4 regions of the Streptomyces sp. NPDC043427 genome follow, and region 1 is predicted to be linked to each of the others. Evidence: riboswitches for the same ligand, from Rfam matches in the RefSeq annotation. Region 1 holds a riboswitch; each other region holds the start of a gene.
What was found. Region 1 has a riboswitch for cyclic di-AMP ahead of AC067M_RS32990 (M23 family metallopeptidase). Riboswitches for the same ligand answer to the same signal wherever they lie in the genome.
Positions count from the first base shown of each region.

Region 2: it holds a riboswitch for cyclic di-AMP, as region 1 does, so the genes downstream of both, AC067M_RS28980 (M23 family metallopeptidase) here and AC067M_RS32990 (M23 family metallopeptidase) in region 1, are expected to answer to the same signal.
Region 3: it holds a riboswitch for cyclic di-AMP, as region 1 does, so the genes downstream of both, AC067M_RS36875 (transglycosylase SLT domain-containing protein) here and AC067M_RS32990 (M23 family metallopeptidase) in region 1, are expected to answer to the same signal.
Region 4: it holds a riboswitch for cyclic di-AMP, as region 1 does, so the genes downstream of both, AC067M_RS15135 (M23 family metallopeptidase) here and AC067M_RS32990 (M23 family metallopeptidase) in region 1, are expected to answer to the same signal.

Region 1 is NZ_JBWKCC010000027.1:13,200-19,060, reverse strand. It holds gene AC067M_RS33010 (GTP cyclohydrolase II) at 38-691, opposite strand; gene AC067M_RS33005 (MarR family winged helix-turn-helix transcriptional regulator) at 838-1,362, opposite strand; gene AC067M_RS33000 (dihydrofolate reductase family protein) at 1,466-2,602, shown strand; tRNA gene AC067M_RS32995 (tRNA-Met) at 2,667-2,740, shown strand; cyclic di-AMP (ydaO/yuaA leader) riboswitch at 3,037-3,194, shown strand; gene AC067M_RS32990 (M23 family metallopeptidase) at 3,206-4,234, shown strand; gene AC067M_RS32985 (aldo/keto reductase) at 4,333-5,283, shown strand; gene AC067M_RS32980 (PrsW family intramembrane metalloprotease) at 5,325-5,861, opposite strand, start outside.
Region 2 is NZ_JBWKCC010000021.1:47,607-53,467, reverse strand. It holds gene AC067M_RS29000 (helix-turn-helix domain-containing protein) at 1-484, shown strand, start outside; gene AC067M_RS28995 (DUF6126 family protein) at 481-603, shown strand; gene AC067M_RS28990 (tyrosine-protein phosphatase) at 643-1,440, opposite strand; gene AC067M_RS28985 (alpha-galactosidase) at 1,662-3,734, shown strand; cyclic di-AMP (ydaO/yuaA leader) riboswitch at 4,039-4,200, shown strand; gene AC067M_RS28980 (M23 family metallopeptidase) at 4,205-5,164, shown strand; gene AC067M_RS28975 (DUF6250 domain-containing protein) at 5,392-5,861, shown strand, end outside.
Region 3 is NZ_JBWKCC010000032.1:114,462-120,322, reverse strand. It holds gene AC067M_RS36890 (ABC transporter ATP-binding protein) at 1-4, opposite strand, end outside; gene AC067M_RS36885 (LolA family protein) at 52-1,323, opposite strand; gene AC067M_RS36880 (polyprenyl synthetase family protein) at 1,727-2,737, opposite strand; cyclic di-AMP (ydaO/yuaA leader) riboswitch at 3,300-3,465, shown strand; gene AC067M_RS36875 (transglycosylase SLT domain-containing protein) at 3,468-3,998, shown strand; gene AC067M_RS36870 (HAD family hydrolase) at 4,029-4,859, opposite strand; gene AC067M_RS36865 (NAD(P)-binding domain-containing protein) at 5,002-5,861, opposite strand, start outside.
Region 4 is NZ_JBWKCC010000007.1:130,102-135,962, forward strand. It holds gene AC067M_RS15120 (DNA gyrase/topoisomerase IV subunit A) at 1-865, opposite strand, end outside; gene AC067M_RS15125 (M16 family metallopeptidase) at 1,232-2,581, shown strand; gene AC067M_RS15130 (M16 family metallopeptidase) at 2,578-3,966, shown strand; cyclic di-AMP (ydaO/yuaA leader) riboswitch at 4,169-4,335, shown strand; gene AC067M_RS15135 (M23 family metallopeptidase) at 4,350-5,123, shown strand; gene AC067M_RS15140 (GntR family transcriptional regulator) at 5,312-5,861, shown strand, end outside.

The sequences.
Region 1 (5,861 bases):
GGGCACCGGTGCCGGGAAGGCCCAAGCAGCCGCAGACTCAGCCCACGCTCAGTTCCGTCAGCGGCGCCGCCGCCGGCAGCTCCGTCAGCGGCAGCGTGTGCTGGGTCTGGAGGACCTTCGCGCGGAGGTAGCGGACGTTGTCCGGGGTGGCGAAGACACCGGTGGGGACGCGGTCGCGGACCTCGACGCCCAGGGTGCGCAACTGGTCGGCCTTGTCGGGGTTGTTGGAGAGCAGGTCCAGGCCGGTGATGCCCAGGGCGTCCAGCATCTGCGCCGCCGCCGTGTAGTCGCGGGCGTCCTCCGGCAGGCCGAGGGCGGCGTTGGCCGCGTAGGTGTCGAGGCCCTGGTCCTGGAGGGCGTACGCGTCGAGCTTGTTGTAGAGGCCGATGCCGCGGCCCTCCTGGCGGAGGTACAGCAGAACGCCGCCGCGCTCCGCGATCCGCTCGACCGCCTCGCGCAGCTGCGGGCCGCAGTCGCAGCGGGCGGAGCCGAACACGTCGCCGGTCAGGCACTCGGAGTGCAGCCGGACCAGCGGAACGGGGCCCGGCTCGCCGAGGACGACGGCCACGTGTTCCTGGCCGTCGGCCAGGCCGTGGAAGGTGACCAGTTCGGCGTCGACGCCGTAGCCGTCGTGGAAGCGCAGCGGTACCCGGACGCGGGAGCGCGTGGTGGCGGCGGGGAATGCGGGCATGCGGGCCTCCGGGGTCGGGTCCATCGCTGATCGTCCAAGGGTCTGCTTCAGATTTGAAGCACATCCTCGAGTCGGGACCCTACCTCTGCTTGAAACTTGAAGCAACCGGTTTGTGGGGTGCCCCACGGTCTGCCTCGACTCCTGGCTCAGCCCGTTCCTGCACACCCTGTGGATGAACGCCGCAGCCACGGCAGGTCCCCCGAGCCGTCCCTCGGCCCGTCTCCCTGGAGTCCCTTCATGATCCCCGTGAAGATCTCCTCCAGCTGGGTCACCTGCTGCGGGTCGAGGTGGTCGAAGAGGTGGGCGCGTACGGTCTCCACGTGACCCGGCGCCGTCCGCTCCAGCACCGCGAGCCCCTCCTCGGTCAGCGCGGCGAGGCTGCCGCGGCGGTCCGACGTGCATCCCTCACGCCGTAGCAGACCGTCCTTCTCCAGGCGCGCCACCGCGTACGTCAGCCGGCTGCGGGTGATCTTCAGCTCCTCGGCGAGGTCCGTCATGCGCAGCCGGTGTTCCGGTGTCTCGGACAGGGTGGCCAGGATGGAGTAATAGATGTGCGGCATGCCGGCCTCCTGCTGGAGCTGCCGGTCGAGCGCGTCCTCCAGGAGCATGGTGGCGGCGATGTACGCGCGCCAGGCGCGCTGCTCCTCGGGGGTGAGCCAGCGGGTCGTCATGTCACCAGTGTAGGTTTGTTTCAAACTTGAACCAAGCCCCGGACGCTCCCGCCCACGGTGCCTCTGTCCTCAGATGCTCCCGTCCTCACGATGGAGTGCGTAGATGCCTCTCCCTTACGTCCTGCTGTCCGCCGCGGTCTCCCTCGACGGCTACCTGGACGACACCGGCCCCGAGCGGCTCCTGCTCTCCAGCCCGGCCGACTTCGACCGGGTCGACGAGGTACGGGCCTCCGTCGACGCCATCCTGATCGGCGCCGGCACGATCCGCGCCGACAACCCCCGGCTGCTGGTCAACTCGCCCGAGCGGCGCGCGGCCCGTGTCGCCGCGGGGAAGCCCGAGTTCCCGCTGAAGGTCACGGTCAGCGGCTCGGGCGAGCTGGATCCGGCGGCGCAGTTCTGGCACACGGGCGGGGAGAAGGTCCTCTGTACGACGGACAAGGGCGCGGAACGGGCCCGGCGGGCCGGTATCGACGCCGGCGCCGAGGTCGTGGCGCTGGGCGCCGAACTCGACTGGCGCCGGATCCTGGAACACCTCCACGACGTACGCGGTGTGCGACGGCTCATGGTCGAGGGCGGCGGAACCATCCACACCCAGCTGCTTCAGCAGGAACTCGCCGACGAACTCCAGCTCGTCCTCGCGCCCCTCTTCGTGGGCGACCCCAGCGCGCCCCGGCTGTTCGGGTCCGGTGCCTACCAGGGCGGACGACTGCGACTCGTGGAGACCCGGCAGATCGAGGACGTCGTACTGATGCGCTACGAGCCGACGGCACCCGGCAGTGCGGGGGTGGCCGCCCCCGCCGACCGGCACTGGCTCGCCCTCGCCTGTCACCTCGCGGAGCTGTGTCCGCCGTCGGAGGGCGCCTTCAGCGTGGGCGCCGTGGTCGTGGCGGCCGACGGGACCGAACTGGCGCGCGGGTACTCCCGGGAGGGCGGCGATCCCCTCGTGCACGCGGAGGAGGCGGCCCTCGCGAAGATCGACCCGGCCGACCCCAGGCTCGCGTCCGCCACCGTCTACAGCAGTCTCGAACCCTGCGCCCGCCGCGCGTCCCGGCCCGCGCCCTGCGCCCGTCTGATCCTCGACGCGGGGGTGGGGCGGGTCGTCACGGCCTGGCGTGAGCCGGACACCTTCGTCGAGGGTGCCGACGGCACGGGCGTGCTGGTGGCGGGCGGTGTCGAGGTCGTCGTCGTGCCGGAGTACGCGGAGCGGGCCATGGCCCCGAACCGCCATCTGCTCGGCTGATCCCCCGTCACCGCAATACCCGTGTGCTTCGCACCCCGCGGATGCCGTACACTGGAATCACCGACGCGGGGTGGAGCAGCTCGGTAGCTCGCTGGGCTCATAACCCAGAGGTCGCAGGTTCAAATCCTGTCCCCGCTACTGAAGGCCGATGGCCGGGATTCTCACGGATCCCGGCCATCGGTGCGTTTGGGGGTGTGAACGAGCGCAGTCACGGGGTGTGAGTGGGCCGCCCCGCTCCGCATAACAACTGACGCACCGTCAGAACCGTGAGGGATCCACCACGTGGTCAACTCGCCCGTTTTTCACCGCTCATGGGTCGTAAGTCCAGGGTGAAAATGTTAATGATCAAGAGGAACAGCTTGGAAACCTGACCTCGTGTCTATTAACGTTCGATAACGCAGCGCGGTCGTCCCAGCCGTCACAAGAGACGGCTCCGTGCTCACGCGCCGAATCCCGCAAGGGAACCGGGGAACCACCACCTTGGGGTGAATCACGTGGATGCCGCCGTGAAGTCACGGCAGGTATACGCGCGTAGGAGACCTTCCCGCTCCGAACCCGTCAGCTAACCCGGTAGGCGTCACGGAAGGAAAGGAGCACGCCTTCGTGGCGTCCAACCCGCCTGCCCCCGAGGCTCCGCACGCGCCGAGCCGCCGCAGTACCGAGATCTTCGGCTACGGCGACTACCGCAACGACGAGGGCCCCTGGGAGGAGTGGAATCCCACCGCGGAGTCCATTCGCCCGGTACGTGGCCGGCACCGTGTCGCCAAGCAGCGTGGCGGGCTCGCCCGCAGCTCCACCGTCCTGGGCGTCGGCGTCATCGCCGCCGTCGGCGCGGGCGGCATGGCCAGCGCCAACACCGGCAAGCCGCCGGTCTCCATCTCCGTGCCCGACCTGCCCTCCGTCGGCTCGCTCCTGACGGACGACCCCCAGGACGACACTCGGGACGCCGCGGACGCCCTCAGCAGCGTCGGCGTCGACGACACCACCCAGAGCGCCACCGACGCCGGTGAGTCGCTGCGCAGCCGCATCATGGCCCAGGCCGAGTCGCAGCAGGGCCAGCTGGAGAGCAAGGCGGAGGCCGCCGCCGAGGCCGCGGCCGCCAAGGCCGCCGACGCCGCCGCCGCGAAGGCGGAGCAGGAGGCCAAGGCCAAGGCCGCCGCCGCCAAGAAGAAGGCGGAGGAGGAGAAGCAGCGGAAGGCCGAGGCCGAGCGCCTGGCCGAGCTGGCCAAGGAGTACACGCTGCCGACCTCCTCGTACACCATCACCTCGACCTTCGGTCAGGCCGGCTCCTACTGGTCCTCCGGCTACCACACCGGCCTCGACTTCGCGGCGCCCACCGGCACGCTCATCAAGGCCATCCACAGCGGCACCATCACCGAGGCGGGCTGGGCCGGTTCCTACGGCTACCGCACGATCCTCACGCTCGACGACGGTACGGAGCTCTGGTTCGCGCACCAGTCCTCCATCAACGTCAGCGTCGGCCAGAAGGTCGCCACGGGCGACGTCATCGGCCGCGTCGGCGCCACCGGCAACGTCACCGGCGCCCACCTCCACCTGGAGGTCCACCCGGGCGGCAGCAGCACGGGCATCGACCCGTCGGCGTGGCTGCGCAGCAAGGGGATCAACCCCTGACGTAGATCTTCCGGGAGTCGGTGAGGTCTCCCGGATGTTACGAACCGTTGACGGGAGGCGCGGAATGCGTGCCTCCCGTCAACGCGTTGACGTAGAGCATGACTTCTTCTTCTCTTCGCAAGCTCGGTTCCTCCGACCTGGAGGTCTTCCCGCTAGCCCTCGGCGGCAACGTCTTCGGCTGGACCGCCGACGAGGCCACCTCCTTCGACGTCCTCGACGCCTACACCGCGGCCGGGGGCAACTTCGTCGACACCGCCGACGCCTACTCGGCCTGGGCCGAGGGCAACGCGGGCGGCGAGTCCGAGACCGTCATCGGCAAGTGGGTCAAGGCCCGTGGCAACCGCTCCGACGTGGTCATCGCCACCAAGGTCAGTCAGCACCCCGACTACCAGGGCCTGAGCGCGGCCAACATCAAGGCCGCCGCCGATGCCTCCCTGCGCCGCCTGGACACCGATTACATCGACCTCTACTACACGCACTTCGACAGGCCCGAGGTGCCCGTCGAGGAGATCATCGGCGCCCTCGACGAGCTGGTGCGGGCGGGCAAGGTGCGGCACATCGCCGCCTCCAACATCTCGCCCGTACGCCTCCGCGAGTCCCTGGAGTTCTCCGACCGCGAGGGTCTCGCCCGGTACGTCGCCCTCCAGCCCCACTACAACCTCGTCTCCCGCGACACCTACGAGGGCGAGCTGAGCGACCTCGCCTCCCGCGCCGGCCTGGCCGCCGTCCCGTACTACGCGCTGGCCTCCGGCTTCCTCACCGGCAAGTACCGGCCCGGTACGAGCGTGGACAGCGTGCGCGCCGGTTCGGCTGCCAAGCACCTCGAGTCCGAGCGCGGCATCAAGGTCCTGACCGCCCTCGACGAGATCGCCGAGGCCCATGACGCCCCGGTCGCCACCGTCGCCCTCGCCTGGCTCGCCGCCCAGCCGACCGTCGCGGCGCCGATCGCTTCCGCGCGCACGGCCGAGCAACTGCCGGCGCTGCTGGGCGTGGCGGAACTGCAGCTGACGGAGCAGGAGGTGGCGAAGCTGGCAGCAGCTTCGGCGTAGGACCTGTCCGGCGGTGCCGAACTGCCTGTGGCGGCTGCCCTCTACGAGCGGTAAGGGTTGTACGCGGGGTAAGGCGCCGCCGGATGCTCGTACCCCGCCCCGGGCCCGTTCCCGTACCCGTACACCCCGTACACCGGCCAAGGCGGCGCGACCACCGGTACCGGTGGGGCGGCCACCCGCGCCGCATGGTCCAGCGCGGGCCGTGCCACATCGCGCCGCCCCCACAGCTCCCGCAGCAGCTCCGCCTCCCGTACGACGAAGTCGGCCCCCGCCTTGCCACGGTTCCCCCGGCGCCGCAGGAACGCCAGGGACGTCGCGTACGCCTCGTACTGCGCCACCGCCCGCGCCGCGGGCCTGCCGTGGTGGCGCCTGGCGTACTCGCGGGCCAGCCGCCGTGCCCGCATCGAGCCGAGGGCGAACGGCTCGGCCGGCGTCAGCCATCCCGCGGAGGCGTAGGCGGGCAGCTCCTGCCGGACGGTCCTCAGCTCCCGCTGCCGCGTCCAGATGACCAGCCATGTCAGCAGCCCGAACGCGGGCACCATGAACGCCCCGTACACCGCGAAGAACCCGTACTCGCC
Region 2 (5,861 bases), on a different contig from region 1:
CCTCTCCCGGTTGGAGACCGGGCAGCGCCAGCCCTCGCTGCCGATGCTGCTCGCGCTCGCCCGCATCTACGGTACGACGGTCTCGGAGCTGCTCGGTGAGACGGCCGCCGACCGGGACGCCGTCGTGCGCGCCGCAGACATGGAGCCGACCGCGGCGGGCGGCTGGACGTACTGGCAGGCCGGCGCCCCGGGGCGCGGGATGCAGGCCCTGCGCGTGCATGTGCCGTACGGCTCGCAGGGCGACATCGTCCGGGTGCACCCCGGCGAGGAGTGGCTGCACGTCCTCAAGGGGCGGCTGCTCCTGCGCCTCGGCGACACCGCGCACCGGCTCGGGCCGGGCGACAGCGCCCACTTCGACTCGTTGACCCCGCACCGCATCGCCGCGCGGGACCCCGACGGAGTCGAACTCCTCTTCGTCCACACGCTGTTGCAGAGCCCCACGGCGACGCTCTGCCTCGGCCCCACCACGGGAGAAACGCCATGAGCGACCTCGAGCAGAAGTTCCCCCGCACCCTCTGGGTCCGGCTGGCCATCTACCTCGCCGGGGGACACCTCCTCGCGGCCTTCATCTGGCTGCTGTTCGAGGCGGGGGCCCGCAAGTAGCGGCCCGATCAGTGGAGGACCCGATCGGTCGAGACCCGATCAGTCGAGGAGGCGCTCGCGCAGCCGCTCCCGGGTCTCGGGGGCGAGTCCCAGGCCCTGCTCCAGGTAGGCGTCGACGCCGCCCCAGGTCTCCTCGATGGTCTCGAAGCCCGCCGAGAGGTACGCGGCGCGGGCGTCGAAGAGGGGGCTGAGCAGCTCCATGACCTCGGGGGAGTAGGCGCCGGCGGAGGAACCGCCGCGGTGCACCTTGTAACGGCGGTGCTTGGCGTTCGACTCCAGGTAGTCGGCGACGATCGCCTCGCGCTCCACGCCCAGGGCCAGCAGCGTCACGGCTATGGACAACCCCGCGCGGTCCTTGCCGGCCGCACAGTGCATCAGGACCGGGACGCTGTCCTCGGCGAGCGCGTGCAGCACCTGGGACTGCTCGGCCGTGCGCTCCTTGATGATCTTGCGATACGAGGTGATCATCCGTTGGGCGGCCTTGCCGTCGCCGAGGATCTCGCGCAGCTGGTCGACGTGACCGTCACGGACCATCTTCCAGAACTCGGCGCCGTCCGCCGGGTCGGACAGCGGCAGGTTCACATTGCGCACGCCCGGCAGCTCGACGTCCTGCCCTTCCAGCTTCTGGTCCGCCGCGTTGCGGAAGTCGAAGATCGTGTGCAGGCCCAGGGAGGCGAGGAACGCGGCGTCCTCGTCGGTGGCGTGCGCGAGATGGCCGCTGCGGAACAGCACCCCGTACCGCACCCGCCGTCCGTCCGCCGTCGGCAGTCCGCCCACGTCGCGGAAGTTGCGCACTCCTGCCAGCTCGGGTTCGGTCGACGGGACCTGCTGCGTCACGGGGGCTCCTCCCAGTCGGCCCCGCCTGCGCGGCTCGTCGAAGGGCCGACGGGGTGCGGTCTCGACCATACGACACCGGTGTGGAGGCCAACGAGTTGTCCACAGGCCGGTCCTGGAGCGACACCCCGCGACGACGAGTTGTCCACAGACGTTGCAGGTGACGCCCTCGGGCCTTGATGATGTTGGTGCTTGATCGCACCTGTTCGGACCTGTGAGGCCTCATGCTGGAGATCGCGGAAAACGGCCGTACGTGGCTGCTCTCGGGACCCACGAGCAGCTACGCCGTCCACGTCACCGAGGACGACGAGCTGCTCCACCTGCACTGGGGCCCCTCGATCGCCATGGCGGACGCCGAGGCACTGGCCGTCCGCCCGCTGCCCGACTACTGGCCCTTCGAGTCCCCGCTCGACGGCCGCGAGGAGTACCCCGTCGAGGGCGGCCCCCGCTTCACCCGCCCCGCGCTGTCCGTGCGCACCGACGAGCGACGCGGCACCGAGTGGCGCTTCGAGGCGTACGACACCGAGGGCGACCTCCTGCGCCTGCGCTTCCGGGACGCCGGGCTGGTCGTCACGCTGCACTACCGGATGCGCGACGACGTGGTCGAGCGCTGGGTCACCCTCGACAACCAGGGACCCGAGCCCCTGGAGCTGCTGCGCGCCGACTCCGCCACCTGGACCCTGCCCGACCGCGAGGGCTGGCGCCTGTCGCACCTGCACGGCCGCTGGGCCGCCGAGTCCCGGCTGACGTCCTCCCCCCTCACCTACGGTGAGAAGGTGATCGGGAGCCGGCGCGGTCACACCGGTCACCAGCACCTGCCCTGGGTCGCCCTCGACACCGACGCGACCGAGGAGCGCGGCGAGGTCTACGGCTGCGCGCTCGGCTGGTCCGGCTCCTGGCGGATCGCCGTGGCCCAGCTTCCCGACGCGCGCGTGCAGATCACAGGCGGTGCCGGATACGACGACTCGGGCCTGCTGCGGCTCGCGGCAGGAGAGGTCCACACCACGCCGGTCTTCGCGGGCCTGTGGAGCGACGGCGGCTTCGGCGGGGCGAGCCGGGCCTGGCACAGCTACCAGCGGACCTACGTCGTTCCCGACGCGGACCGGGACCGGCCCGTGCTGTTCAACTCCTGGGAGGCCACCGAGTTCGACATCTCCGAGGAGCAGCAGGCCACGCTGGCGCGGCGGGCCGCGGCCATCGGCGTCGAGCTGTTCGTGGTCGACGACGGCTGGTTCGGGGCGCGCACCAGCGACCGCGCCGGGCTCGGCGACTGGCGGCCCAACCCCGACCGCTTCCCCGGCGGGCTGAAGCCGCTCGCCGACTACGTCCACGCGCTCGGGATGCAGTTCGGCATCTGGGTCGAACCCGAGATGGTGAACCCGGACAGCGAGCTGTACCGGGCGCACCCCGACTGGGTGCAGTACCAACCGGGACGAAAGCGGACGGAGTTCCGCAATCAGCTCGTACTGAACCTCGCCCGCCCGGATGTCCAGGACTACCTCTGGCGGCAGCTCGACAGCCTTCTTTCCAGTGCCCCGATCGACTACGTGAAGTGGGACTTCAATCGCTGCTTCACCGACGCCGGCTGGCCCGGTGAGGGCTACCCGCAGCGACTCTGGGTCGACCACGTCAACGCCCTTTACGCCCTGCTGGACCGGCTGCGGGCGGCCCACCCGGGTGTCGCCTTCGAGTCCTGCTCGGGTGGCGGCGGCCGGATCGACCTCGGGGTGCTGAGCCGTACGGACCAGGTGTGGACCTCGGACAACACCGACCCCCTCGACCGGCTCGCCATCCAGCACGGCTTCAGTCAGATCCACCCCGCGCGGGTCATGGCCGCCTGGGTCACCGACAGCCCCAACGCCCAGCTCAACGGCCGGGTCAGCTCCCTGCGCTTCCGGTTCGTCAGCGCCATGGCGGGCGTCCTCGGAGTCGGCGGCGACCTCGCCCAGTGGGCCGAGGAGGAGCTCGCGGAGGCCCGGGAGTGGGTGGAGCTCTACAAGAAGATCCGCCCGCTGGTGCAGCACGGCGATCTCCACCGGCTGCGGCCCCCGCGGGGCGGACTCAGCGCCGTGCAGTACGTCCGCGGGGACGAGTCCGTCGTCCTGGCCTGGCTCCAGGCGCAGCACCACGGCGAGCCCGTGCCGGCGCTGCGGCTGCGCGGGCTCGACCCGACAGCATCGTACGAATGCCTCGAAACGGGTGAAATTCATCGAGGGGCGGTGCTGTTGCATCACGGATGGCGTACCGGACTGCGGGGCGACCTGGATGCGGCAGTTCTCCGGCTGCGTCGCATCTGAGAGTTCTGTCTGAATTGCGGGGTTAATCCCAACTCGCTCTGAAAGAAAGGGGTCTGGAGCGACGTCACGTGATTAGCGTCATATCCGTGACCGTGAGTTGCTCGTCATGTCCACGTAATTCATGTGGTTTCCAAGGGCTTTCACAGGAACCGGTGCCTTCGTACTACACGGAGTGTCACCGGGAATTCTCACAGCGGATCACGAGAAACGCATTCCCGCGCAACCCTCCGCTTGTTCCTTTGCGTCCTGGTCGCTTACGTTCGCCACCAATCCGGACGGACGCCCAATCCTGCCGCCGTCCGGAGAACCGCACACACTGACCCGTGCACGGCAGGAGCGGGGGACCCACAGGTAAGACCGCCTGTTCCGGTTCCCGGAACGGCTTGGGGTTAAGCCGCGCCTCGGCGCGGCCGGGCATCTCCAGCTCGCACCCGACAGCTCACCTCGCAGGCGCCGGAGAGGAATTCGCCATGCCCGCGAAGGGTAAGCACCGCCGTCCCAAGGCCCAACGTTTCACCCGCTCCATCGCTGTCGCCGGAACCGGCGGCGCCGCGCTCGCCCTCCCCCTTCTCGGGGCCACCGGCGCCCACGCCGCGCCTTCCCAGTCCGCTCCCGAAAAGGCCGTCCAGTCCGCTCCGGTAACGGAGAAGAAGGCGGCCGAGAAGAAGACCGCCTCGGACCCCGCGAGCGCCCGGATCTACACGGTGCGCTCCGGCGACTACCTCTCGAAGATCGCCGACGAGCAGCACGTCAGAGGCGGCTGGAAGAAGCTCTACGCCGACAACCGCGAGACCGTCGGCTCCGACCCGTCGCTCATTCACCCCGGCCTGAAGCTGTCCCTGGGCAAGAAGGCCGAGACGAGCACCGGCACGACCTCCTCCTCGGAGTCGAAGACGTCGAAGTCCTCGACCTCGCCGCAGTCTTCGAAGTCGTCGAAGACCTCGAAGACCTCCACGTCCTCGAAGTCCTCCGCCGCCAAGACCACCACGGCCACCCAGTCCAACGGCGCCTCCACCGGCAGCGGTTACACCCTCCCCGTGGTCGGCGCCACCATCGGCACCCCGTACCACATGGCCGGCAGCATGTGGTCCAGCGGCTACCACACCGGCGTCGACTTCGTCGTCCCGACCGGCACGTCCCTCAAGGCCGTGGCCGCGGGCACGGTCGTCTCCGCGGGCTGGGGCGGCGCATACGGCAACCAGGTCGTCATCAAGCTGAACGACGGCTACTACGCCCAGTACGCCCACCTGTCCTCGATCTCCGTCTCCGCGGGCCAGGCCGTGACCGAGGGTCAGCAGATCGGCCTCTCCGGTGCGACCGGCAACGTGACCGGACCGCACCTGCACTTCGAGATCCGGACGACCCCGGACTACGGCTCGGACGTGGACCCGGTCGCCTACCTCCGCTCGCACGGCGTCACCGTCGGCTGACGGACCGCGCCACCATCTGCCTGACACGCTGCCGAAGGCCGGACCCCCGATCCCCGGGTCCGGCCTTCGGTATGTCCGGGCACGGTCGTGGACGATCGCCGCGTTGCGGTCCTGTGGCGGTGGCGTCAGGGGTGTCGACAGCGGGGGCGGAGGCGGGGGAAGGTGATCCCCGTCAGACGGCAAGCGCTTTCCATCCGTAGTCCCGCCCCGCTGAGGAGCTGTTACCCGTGACGAGCACGCGCAGAGCCTTCGGTGCCCTCGCCGCCGGCGCCGCCCTGGCCGCCCTCGCCCCCGTGACCACCGCGAGCGCCGCGCCCCGCCACCGCCGCCTCATCGCCCACGACGACTTCCGTCACGGCCTGCGTCAGTGGGCCGTCGAACTCGAGCAGGGCGGCATCGTCACCGCCTCCCGCGGAACCCTGGAGGTCGACGTACCCGCCGGAGCCACGATCTGGTTCAGAAAACCGCTCGCGGGCCCCTACGCCATCGAGTACACCGCCACACCCGTCTCCGCCGGAGGCCTCAACGACCGCGTCTCGGACCTCAACAACTTCTGGAACGCCGTCGACGTCCGCTCTCCTGACGACCTTTTCGCCACCCGGCGCGGCGGCGCGCTCGCCGAGTACGACTACCTCAAGACGTACTACGTCGGCTACGGCGCCAACTCCAACACCACCACCCGACTGCGCCGTTACGT
Region 3 (5,861 bases), on a different contig from region 1:
CCATGTGCTCCCTCGATTCGTCGTACGCCCGTACTTCCGGGCGCACGGTGTCTACTTCGCGGTGTTCGCCGCCTTCACCAGGGCGTCCTTGGTGACCGCGCCGACGTAGACCTTGCCGTCGTCGGTGATCAGGGCGTTGACCAGGCGGGTGGAGAACACGGTGCCCTTGCCGAACTTCCCGCTGACCTGGTCGCCGAGAGAGCCGAGGAATCCACCGAGGTCACCGCCGGCCTGGGCGCCCGAGGGGACGCCCTCGCCGCCGGTGTCGAAGGTGGCGATGGAGTTCCAGCCCTCGCCGATGCTCTTCATACCGTCGAGGTCCTTGCCGAGGTCCTTGCCGAGGTCCTCCTCGGACTTCGGGCTGCGCTGCCCGTGATCGGCGCTCTCGTGGCCCGCGTTCTCGTCCTCGGTGACCTTCGCGCCCTTCGGCGGGGTGAAGTCGAAGGTGGAGGCGGCCGGCTTGGCGAAGCTGACCTGCGTGAAGCCGGCGTCGACCACGGCCGCGCCGCCGCTCGCCGGGGTCAGCGTGAACTTCAGCGGCAGGCCGGTCTTCGCGTCCACGGCCACGCTGATCGCGCCGACCGTGGTGCCGGACTGCTTCGGCTTGATGAGCAGCTTGTAGGCGTCCCGGCCGGCGACCTGGACGGTGCCGTCGACGGTGACGGACGTGGTGTCGTCGACCGACTTCAGGGCTTCCTCGGTGAGGTCCTTGGGAGTGGCGGGGACGTCTTCCCGGCTCTTGCCGTTCTTGTCGCCCTTGTCACCCCTGTCGCTCTTCCCGTCCTTCCCGGCGGCGTCCGAGGACGTGCCGTGGTAGACCTCGTTGGACTTGCTGTCGTAGCCCCAGACGTCGTTGCCGTTGTGGATCAGGCTGTACTCGGCGGCGTTCTCCAGCAGGGAGAGCTTCTGCTTGTCCGGGCCGTCGGCGGCGACACGCAGGGTGTGCGTGCCGGAGGCCAGTTCGGTGAGCTTGGCGGACGGGTCCGCGGACGATCCGTCGTCCCCGCCCGACCGCGTGGCGCCGGAGAGGAGACCGCTCTCCAGTCCGCCGAGGTCGGGCAGCCCCAGGTCCGTGCTGATCTTCACGGTGCCGGACAGCTGCTGCACGTCCGACTTGGCGATTTTCTCTATGAGTTGCTGCGCGCTGATCTTCGGCAGGTCGGGGTCACCGGAGTCGGCGAGCGCCGGGACGAGCCCGATGGTCGCCGCCGCCACCCCCATGACCGCGACCGGGACGACGTACCGCGCGGCCTTGCGCCGTCCGGCGCGCAGGTCGTCGCCCTCCCCGGCGGTCGTGCTGTCGTCGGATGCGTACGGTGCCATGTCTGCCTTACCTCCGTCGTCGGCGGCGGCTGCCCATCCCGCGTGTGCGAGTTCCACCCCGAGCAGCCATTCTCACCCGAATCGGTGAGGAGTGGTGTTTTCCGTGGTGTCCATCTGACCAAATCCACCAAGGGGATTCGTCAACCCTCGGGCTCAACTCCGCGTACGCCTGCGGTATGACATGAGGAGGCGGCGCCTCCCCCCGACCCGTAGGGGTCGTGCGAGGTGACGCCGCCGAACGGGCCGACCTCCGCCCGGTAATGTGACATACATCACATAGCGTCAGATGCTCCGAGAGGGCGAGAGGCGCCGGGGGACGTACTGGGACGTAGGGGATGTACGGGATGTACGGGGTACAGGGGACACAGGGAAGGATGCACGGGACGCAGGGGGCACAGGGGGCCTAGCCGGCCCGGTGCACCACCGCGTCGCACAACTCCATCAGCGCGACCTTCGCATCGCACTCCTTCAGCGGTGCCAGCGCGGCCCGGGCCTCCTTGGCGTACCGGATCGCATCCTGCCGCGCCTGCTCCAGCGCGGGGTGCGCGCGCAGGGCCGCCAGCGCCTCGGCGTGCCGGGCGTCGTCGGTCAGGTCGGAGTCCAACAGCTCGCACAGGGCGATGTCCTCGGCCAGCCCGAGCCGGGCCGCCCGCTCGCGCAGCCGCAGCACCGGAAGGGTCGGGATGCCCTCGCGCAGGTCCGTCCCCGGCGTCTTGCCCGACTCGTGGGAGTCGGAGGCGATGTCCAGCACGTCGTCCGCGAGCTGGAAGGCGACCCCCAGCCGCTCGCCGTACTGCGTCAGGACGTCGACCACGGTCTCGTCGGCGCCGGACATCATCGCCCCGAAGCGGCACGACACCGCGACGAGCGAGCCGGTCTTGCCACCCAGCACGTCCAGGTAGTGCTCGACCGGGTCGCGCCCGTCCGTGGGGCCCGCCGTCTCCAGGATCTGGCCCGTGACCAGCCGCTCGAACGCCTCCGCCTGGACCCGCACCGCCTCCGGCCCCAGGTCGGCCAGGATGTGCGAGGCCCGCGCGAACAGGAAGTCGCCGGTGAGGACCGCGACGGAGTTGCCCCAGCGCGTGTTCGCGCTGTCCACTCCGCGCCGCACCTCGGCCTCGTCCATCACGTCATCGTGGTACAGCGTGGCGAGGTGGGTCAGCTCCACCACCACCGCCGACGGCACGATCCCCGGCGCGTACGGGTCACCGAACTGCGCCGCGAGCATCACAAGAAGTGGCCGAAAACGCTTCCCGCCCGCTCGTACGAGGTGCTGCGCGGCCTCCGTAATGAACGGGACCTCGCTCTTGGTGGCTTCGAGCAAACCTTCCTCGACGGCCGCCATTCCGGCCTGGACATCGGCTTCCAGAGCCTGGTCCCGCACGCTCAGCCCGAACGGCCCGACGACGGTCACGAGGGGTCTCCTGTCTGCTGGTGTCTACCGGCGCTTACATGGTTTGTCGATAGGTCGCTGCCATCACTCAAGTCAGCGTATCCGGTCACCTTTCGATCACTGATGCCCCCCGCCCTCCCACATTCCATACCGTCCGGACGGTATGGAATCAGGCGTTATGTCTTTGATCTTCCGATACGACAGGACATCCATCGACTTACCCGCGAGCAGTGATTCATGCCCCACCTCGCGGTCGTCATCCAGCCATGGAGTCGTAGTGCCCTATTTGCCGCAATTGGATCCTCAATTCCCCTTGGCGGCAAATGAGCTGAGGAGATGTGCGCAGTGAATTGGGTCACGTGCGGGTTTATTCGGACACTGCGCCGCATGTCAGCTCCCCCCTTTGCCCACCCCCGAGTTGAGTCTTGGCAACCGCAAAGGATCAAGCACCCGATACGCCTCAGACCAAGGTCAATAGGGCAAGACGCCAATCCACCACTTGTTCCCGACATGTGCTCTCGCATACGTTCCCGGCCTGTCGGGCGGACGCCTCATCCTGCCGCCGCCCGCCGCCACCCATCGACGAACTCACTCGCGTACGGCAGGAGCGGGGGACCCAGGTAAGTCGCCGGGCCGGGCATCGCACCGGACCGGCTTGGGGTGAAGCCGTGTCGCCGTACGGCGGCCCGGCCGGGCACCTCCCAGCCCGAACCCGACAGCTCACCTCGCAGGCGCCGGAGAGGAATTCACCATGCCCGCTGCCGGCCTGCCCCGCCGCACCCGCACGTCCCGACTCGTTCGCACTCTCGCCGTCGCCGGCACCGGCGCCGCCGTGCTCGCGCTGCCGCTCATCGGCGCGACCAGTGCCTCCGCCGCCACCCCGACCCTGACGACCGCTGCCGTCACGGGCTACCCCAACACCCTCGACGGCTGGATCCGAGCGTCGCTCGCCATCATGGCCGAACGGGGCATCCCCGGTTCCTACGACGGCATTTACCGCAACATCATGCGTGAGTCCTCCGGCAACCCCAACGCCATCAACCTGTGGGACTCCAACGCGGCCGCCGGAACCCCGTCCAAGGGCCTGCTCCAGGTCATCGACCCGACGTTCCAGGCCTACCACGTGCCCGGCACGTCGTTCGACCCCTACGACCCGATCGCGAACATCACGGCCGCCTGCAACTACGCGGCGGCACGCTACTTTCCGGTCAACAACTTTTGGTTCCCTGCTTGTTCTTTTTTGTTTGGATCAGGCCGGACCCCGCTCCCTGATCCGGCCTGATCCAAACGAGAGGCCCTAGGCCTGCCCCCCTCAGCCTTCGGGGAACAGTCCTTCGAGGACGACGGCGATGCCGTCGTCCTCGTTCGACGTGGTGATCTCGTCTGCTACGGCCTTGAGTTCGGGGTGTGCGTTGGCCATCGCGACGCCTCGGGCCGCCCAGTCGAACATGGGGATGTCGTTGGGCATGTCCCCGAAGGCGATCGTGTCCGCCGGGCTCAGACCCAGGTGCTCGGCGGCCAGCGCCAGGCCGGTCGCCTTGGTGATGCCGCACGGCTGGAGTTCGACCGTCCCCGGTCCCGACATGGTGACCGTCGCGAGGGAGCCGACCACTCCGCGCGCCGTCGCAGCCAGTTCGTCGTCGGACAGGTCGGGATGGCGTAGCAGGACCTTGCTGATCGGCGCGCACCACAGGTCTGCGCGCCGACCGACCCGTACGGCGGGCAGGGTCGGGTGGGGCATCAGATACCCGGGCTCGATGAGCGTGAGCCCCTCGACGCCGTCCTGGTCTACCGCGGCGTACACCTGCCCCACCTCGGCCTCCACCTTCTCCAGCGCCGTCTCCGCCAACTCCCGGTCCAGGGTGACGGACCACAACAGCCGGTCCGCGCCGGCGTCGTAGACCTGTGCGCCCTGCCCGCACACCGCGAGCCCCGCGCTGCCGAGGTCGTCGAGGAGCGGGCGCACCCGGGGCGCCGGCCGTCCCGTGACGACGAGGTGCTGGGCACCCGCCCGTGCCACCCGCGCGAGCGCGGCGAAGGACCGGTCGGAGACGGTGTCGTCGCCGCGCAGCAGCGTTCCGTCCAGGTCGGTGGCGATGAGTGAGTACGCGGTGCGCTCGTCAGATGCGGTGGGTGCGGCCATGATCAGAGAATACGGACAGGACACCCCCCTCCACTCAGCGCGAACCGGACGGCGACAGCGCCCATCGCCGCCCAGCCGCCACTTTCAACTCCCATGCGGCGATCGGCTTTTCACCCCCAGGGGGTGCTCGTGTCCCTCCGTCTCAGCCGTGCGCCGCCGCCAGATGCCGCGCCAGCCTCGGTGAGGCGAACTCCGTGCCGCACACGAACCGCATCACCGGGCCGTACGACGCCGCGGCCGGCAGCCCCGTGAAGTACAGCCCCGGCACCGACGACACGTATCCCGCGCCCAGCTTGGGTGTGCCACGGCTCACCGCGAGTTCGGTGCGCAGCTCATGGCCGAGGAAGTCCATCGCGGCGAGGTCGACGCGGTAGCCGGTCGCCGCGACGACGTGGTCGGCCGACAGCCGCTGCGTGCGGCCGCCGTGCGTGGTGACCGTCAGCGTCGTACCGTCCTGCGTCGCGTCCGCCCGCACGACCCGGTCCACCTCGCTGACCCGCACCTTGCCCTCGAACCGGTCGCGCAGCCACCAGGCGCCGAGCGGCCCGAGGACACGGCGGACCAGGTAGTGGCGGGCCTGGGCCGGCAGGTGGCGATAGGGGTGCGGGTAGTAGGTCAGCGCCCACAGCGACCAGGCGCGTCCGAAGGGCGACTCGGGGCGCAGCCTGGGCTGGTGCCACGGGGGCGCGCCGAAGGCGACCCGCCCGCGTCCGCGCGAGACCACGCGGACCCGCGCGCCCGCCTCCGCCGCCAGTACCGCGGTCTCCAGCGCGGACTGGCCCGCGCCGACGACGATCAGCTCCCGGCCGGAGAAGCGGGTGAGGTCGTGGTGCTGGGAGCTGTGGGAGACCGGGCCCGCGGGGGCGGGTCCGTCGGCCGCGGCCGTGGCCAGCTCCGGCGGCAGGTGGGCCAGCCCGGACAGGCCGGTGGCGACGACGACGGCCCGGGCGGTGAACAGCTCTCCGGAGTCCAGCTTCAGTTCGAAGCCTTGGGCCGGGCTGC
Region 4 (5,861 bases), on a different contig from region 1:
TGATCTTGGCGATCACCTTCTCGGGACCGACCGTGAAGGGCAGTTCTGTCACGACCAGACCCTTGCGGCGCGCGGTCACGGTCTCCACCGCCACCGTCGCCCGGATCTTGAACGTGCCGCGGCCCGTCTCGTACGCGTCCCGGATGCCCGCCAGGCCAACGATCCGGCCGCCGGTGGGCAGGTCCGGGCCGGGGACGTGCCTCATCAGGGTGTCGAGATCCGCGTTCGGGTGGCGGATCAGATGGCGGGCGGCGGCGATGACCTCGCCCAGGTTGTGCGGCGGCATGTTCGTGGCCATGCCGACCGCGATGCCCGACGCGCCGTTGACCAGGAGGTTCGGGAAGGCGGCGGGCAGGGCCACCGGCTCCTGCTCCTGACCGTCGTAGTTGGGCGTGAAGTCGACCGTGTCCTCGTCGATCGACTCGGTCATCAGGCTCGTCGCCGCGGCCTGGCGGCACTCCGTGTACCGCATGGCCGCCGGCGGGTCGTCGTTGCCCAGCGAGCCGAAGTTGCCGTGCCCGTCGACGAGTGGCACCCGCATCGAGAAGGGCTGGGCCATGCGCACCAGGGCGTCGTAGATCGACGCGTCGCCGTGCGGGTGGAGCTTGCCCATCACCTCGCCGACCACGCGGGCGCACTTCACATAACCGCGGTCGGGGCGCAGGCCCATCTCGTTCATCTGGTAGACGATGCGGCGATGGACCGGCTTGAGGCCGTCCCGGGCGTCGGGCAGGGCACGGGAGTAGATGACCGAGTACGCGTACTCGAGGAAGGAGCCCTGCATCTCGTCGACGACGTCGATGTCGAGGATCTTCTCCTCGTACGAGTCGTCGGGCGGCGGGGTCTTCGTGCTGCGGCGGGCCATCGCTGCCGGCTCCTCCTGTTTCCTGGTCGCTCGCCTACAGGGCGCTCACGTCGCCTTCGGCTCACTCATGGTTGAAGCGTTTGACGGGATCTGATGTGGACCATTGTGGACCGTGGCACTGACAACACGTGCCGGGACCCGGTGCGCAACGCTCGGCCGTCGCCGAGAGGCGCCGCGTGCGCCCACCGGGGCGGCCCTGCGGCACGACTGCCCGCAGGCTACGCCATCGCCGCCCGCAACCGGCTTCTCGCTCTCGGCGTACGACCTCCGGGAACTTCGCCGACCGTCCGCACGCTTGCATAAAGTGGCAGGACCAGCAGGAAATCCGCGGTCGGAACGACCGCTCCCGCGATCGAAGGGATGTACATGCCCATGGGTCACACGGCCACAGCCCAGGCAGGCTCCGGCGGCCTGACAGCGACCGAGCACCGCCTGGCCAACGGCCTGCGCGTGGTGCTCTCAGAGGACCACCTGACCCCCGTCGCGGCGGTGTGCCTCTGGTACGACGTCGGTTCGCGCCATGAAGTCAAGGGGCGCACCGGCCTGGCTCACCTTTTCGAGCACCTCATGTTCCAGGGCTCCGGCCAGGTGAAGGGCAACGGCCACTTCGAGCTGGTGCAGGGCGCCGGCGGCTCGCTCAACGGAACCACGAGCTTCGAGCGCACCAACTACTTCGAGACCATGCCCGCCCACCAGCTGGAGCTCGCCCTCTGGCTGGAGGCCGACCGCATGGGTTCCCTGCTCGCCGCCCTGGACGACGAGTCGATGGAGAACCAGCGGGACGTCGTCAAGAACGAGCGCCGCCAGCGCTACGACAACGTCCCCTATGGCACGGCCTTCGAGAAGCTCACCGCCCTCGCGTACCCGGACGGTCACCCGTACCACCACACGCCCATCGGCTCGATGGCCGACCTGGACGCGGCGACCCTGGAGGACGCGCGCGCGTTCTTCCGTACGTACTACGCGCCCAACAACGCGGTTCTGTCCGTGGTCGGCGACATCGACCCGGAGCAGACCCTTGCCTGGATCGAGAAGTACTTCGGCTCGATCCAGGGCCACGACGGCAAGCCCGCGCCCCGCGACGGCACGCTGCCCGACGTCATCGGCGCGCAGCTGCGCGAGGTCGTCGAGGAGGAGGTCCCCGCGCGCGCCCTGATGGCCGCCTACCGGCTGCCGCACGACGGCACGCGCGCGTGCGACGCGGCCGACCTGGCGCTCACCGTCCTCGGCGGCGGCGAGTCCTCCCGCCTCTACAACCGGCTCGTACGGCGCGACCGCACGGCGGTGGCGGCCGGCTTCGGCCTGCTGCGGCTGGCCGGGGCGCCCTCCCTGGGCTGGCTCGACGTGAAGACCTCCGGTGACGTCGAGGTGCCGGTCATCGAGGCCGCCATCGACGAGGAGCTCGCCCGGTTCGCCGAGGAGGGCCCCACGGCCGAGGAAATGGAACGCGCCCAGGCCCAGTTGGAGCGCGAGTGGCTGGACCGCCTCGGCACGGTCGCGGGCCGCGCCGACGAACTCTGCCGCTACGCGGTGCTGTTCGGCGACCCGCAGCTCGCCCTGACCGCCGTCCAGCGCGTGCTGGAGGTGACGCCGGAGGAGGTCCGGGAGGTCGCCAAGGCCCGCCTGCGCCCCGACAACCGGGCGGTGCTCGTCTACGAGCCGACCGCCGCCGAAGCCCCCGCCGATCAGGACGAGAACGAGGAGGCGGCCCAGTGACCGAGCTCGCCACGATGGACTTCCACCCCCAGCCCCAGGCGGGCGACGCGAAGCCGTGGGCCTTCCCGGCTCCGGAGCGCGGCACCCTCGACAACGGCCTCACGGTCCTGCGCTGCCACCGCCCCGGCCAGCAGGTCGTCGCCGTGGAGGTGCTCCTGGACGCGCCCCTGGAGGCCGAGCCGGCCGGCCTGGACGGCGTCGCAACCATCACGGCCCGGGCCTTCTCCGAGGGCACCGACAAGCACTCCGCCGAGGAGTTCGCCGCCGAGCTGGAGCGCTGCGGCGCCACCCTCGACGCACACGCCGACCACCCCGGCGTACGCCTCAGCCTCGAAGTCCCGGCCTCGCGCCTGGAGAAGGCCCTCGGTCTGCTCGCCGACGCCCTCAGGGCGCCCGCGTTCGCGGACAGCGAGGTCGAGCGGCTCGTCCGCAACCGCCTCGACGAGATCCCGCACGAGCTGGCCAACCCCTCCCGCCGCGCCGCCAAGGAGCTCTCCAAGGAGCTCTTCCCGGTCACGTCGCGCATGTCCCGCCCGCGCCAGGGCACCGAGGACACGGTCCAGAACATCGACTCCGCGGCCGTACGCGCCTTCTACGAGAAGCACGTCCGCCCCGCCACGGCCACCGCCGTGGTCGTCGGCGACCTCACCGGCGTCGACCTGGACGCGCTCCTCGGCGACACCCTGGGCGCCTGGACGGGCTCCTCGGCCCAGCCGCGGCCCGTGCCCGCGGTGACCGCCGACGACACCGGCCGTGTCGTCATCGTGGACCGCCCCGGCGCCGTCCAGACACAGCTGCTCATCGGGCGCATCGGCCCCGACCGGCACGCGCGCGTGTGGCCCGCGCAGGTGCTCGGCACGTACTGCCTCGGCGGCACCCTCACCTCCCGCCTGGACCGCGTGCTGCGCGAGGAGAAGGGCTACACGTACGGTGTGCGGGCGTTCGGGCAGGTCCTGCGCTCGGCCCCCGACGGCTCGGGCGCCGCGATGCTCGCCATCAGCGGTTCCGTCGACACCCCGAACACCGGCCCCGCCCTGCAGGACCTCTGGACGGTGCTGCGCACGCTCGCGGCGGAGGGTCTCACCGACACCGAGCGCGATGTCGCCGTGCAGAACCTCGTCGGGGTGGCGCCGCTGAAGTACGAGACCGCCGCGGCCGTCGCCAGCACGCTGGCCGACCAGGTCGAGCAGCACCTGCCGGACGACTACCAGGCGACGCTGTACCAGCAGCTGGCCGCGACGGGCACCGTGGAGGCCACCGCGGCCGCCGTGAGCGCCTTCCCGGTGGACCGCCTGGTCACCGTCCTCGTCGGTGACGCCGCGCAGATCAAGGAGCCCGTCGAGGCCCTCGGCATCGGCGCCGTCACGGTGGTGTCCGCCGAGTAGCGGCACACACGAGCGGCGGAACGCAGGGGCCCCTGGAGACGGAAACGTCTCCAGGGGCCCCTGATGTCCGAATTGGGGGAGAGGTTGCCTGTCTGGCCTGTGGGATGCGCTACAAAAGCCGTGATCCGTTTGAGGATTGAAAGTGGTCCCGCTTAGCGTCATCCGGGCTGTTCGTCGGGCAATGCGTCGCAACCGCGGCACCGGACAGTCATCGCCGAGTCCCCGTACGGCGCGAGCCAGGGGAGCCGGGGACCCAACTAGGCAGTCCCTGGGGTGAATCGGACGCCCGCGCGTGTCGCGAGGGGGCCCGTAGGAGACCTTCCTGCTCCGAACCCGTCAGCTAACCCGGTAGGCGAGAAGGAAGGAAAGGACCACTCATCTTCATGGCGTTCACCTGCGCCACCGGGAAGCACCGTCGTCCCAGCCGCATGAAGCGCACCACCGCCCGCGCCGCGGGCGTCGCCGCGCTCGCCACCACCGGAGTCATCGGCACCCTGAGCGCACCGGCGCTCGCCGCCGACACTGCCGTCGAGCAGACCGGCCTGATGCCCGTCGTCACCGTCGGCGACGCGGTCGCCGACCGGGTCGACGCCCAGGCCGCCGCCCAGAAGGAGGCCGCCCAGCTGAAGGCGGCTGAGGAGGCCGCGCGTAAGAAGGCCGCCGCGGAGGCCAAGAAGGCGCGCGAGGAGGCCGAGCAGGTCCGCGCGGCCAAGGCCCGTGCCGTGCGCGCCGCCGAGCGCAAGCGCCTCAACGCCTTCGTGGCGCCGATCTCCGGCTCCTACATCTCCACCGGCTACAAGTCCGGCGGCTCCCTGTGGTCCTCCGGCAGTCACACCGGCGTCGACTTCCACGCCGCGAGCGGCACCACGGTGCACGCGGTCGGCTCCGGCACCGTCGTGCAGACGGGTTGGGGCGGCTCCTACGGCAACCAGGTCGTGATCAAGATGAGCGACGGCACGTACACGCAGTACGGCCATCTGTCGTCCATCGGCGTCTCGGTGGGCCAGCAGGTCACCCCGGGGCAGCAGATCGCCCTGTCCGGTGCGACCGGCAACGTGACCGGCCCGCACCTGCACTTCGAGGCCCGTACGACTCCGGAGTACGGCTCGGACATCGATCCGGTCGCCTACCTCCGCCAGCACGGCCTGAACGTCTGACGACAGACCGCAGAACATCCCGCGGCCCCGGCTCCCCGAGCCGGGGCTTTCGCGTTTTCAGGGACCCCGCTGTCCAAAAAATATCCATGGATTCCGGCCCGCCATCGGAAATTCCGGCTCATTGCAATAGAGTCACTGACCACACGTCCATCGTCGACGTTTCACGGGGATTAAGGCGGAGGTCGGTCATGCGTATTCCGGCGCATTCGGTATGCACGGCCATCCGGGACGACATCGTCGCGGGTGTCTACGAGCGCGGTAGCCGGCTCACCGAGGAACTCCTCGCGCGCCGCTACGGCGTCTCTCGCGTCCCCGTGCGGGAAGCCCTGCGCACGCTGGAGGCCGAGGGCTTCGTGGTGACCCGGCGGCACGCGGGCGCGTGCGTCGCCGAACCCACCGAGCAGGAGGCCGCCGACCTGCTGGAGATGCGCATGCTCCTGGAGCCGCTCGGTGCCTCCCGGGCCGCCCAGCGGCGCTCCGAGGCCCACCTGAAGGTGCTGCGCGGGCTCGTCAGGCTGGGCCAGGAACGGGCCAGACGGGGCAACAGCGAGGACCTGCGCTCCTTGGGGAGCTGGTTTCACGAGACGCTCGCCCAGGCCTCCGGCAGCCATGCGATGACCTCCACGCTGACTCAGCTGCGCCACAAGATCGCCTGGATGTACGCGGTGGACGCCCCGGCCGACCCCGTGGAGTCCTGGGCGGAGCACGGCGCGATCGTGGACGCGGTGGCGCGCGGCG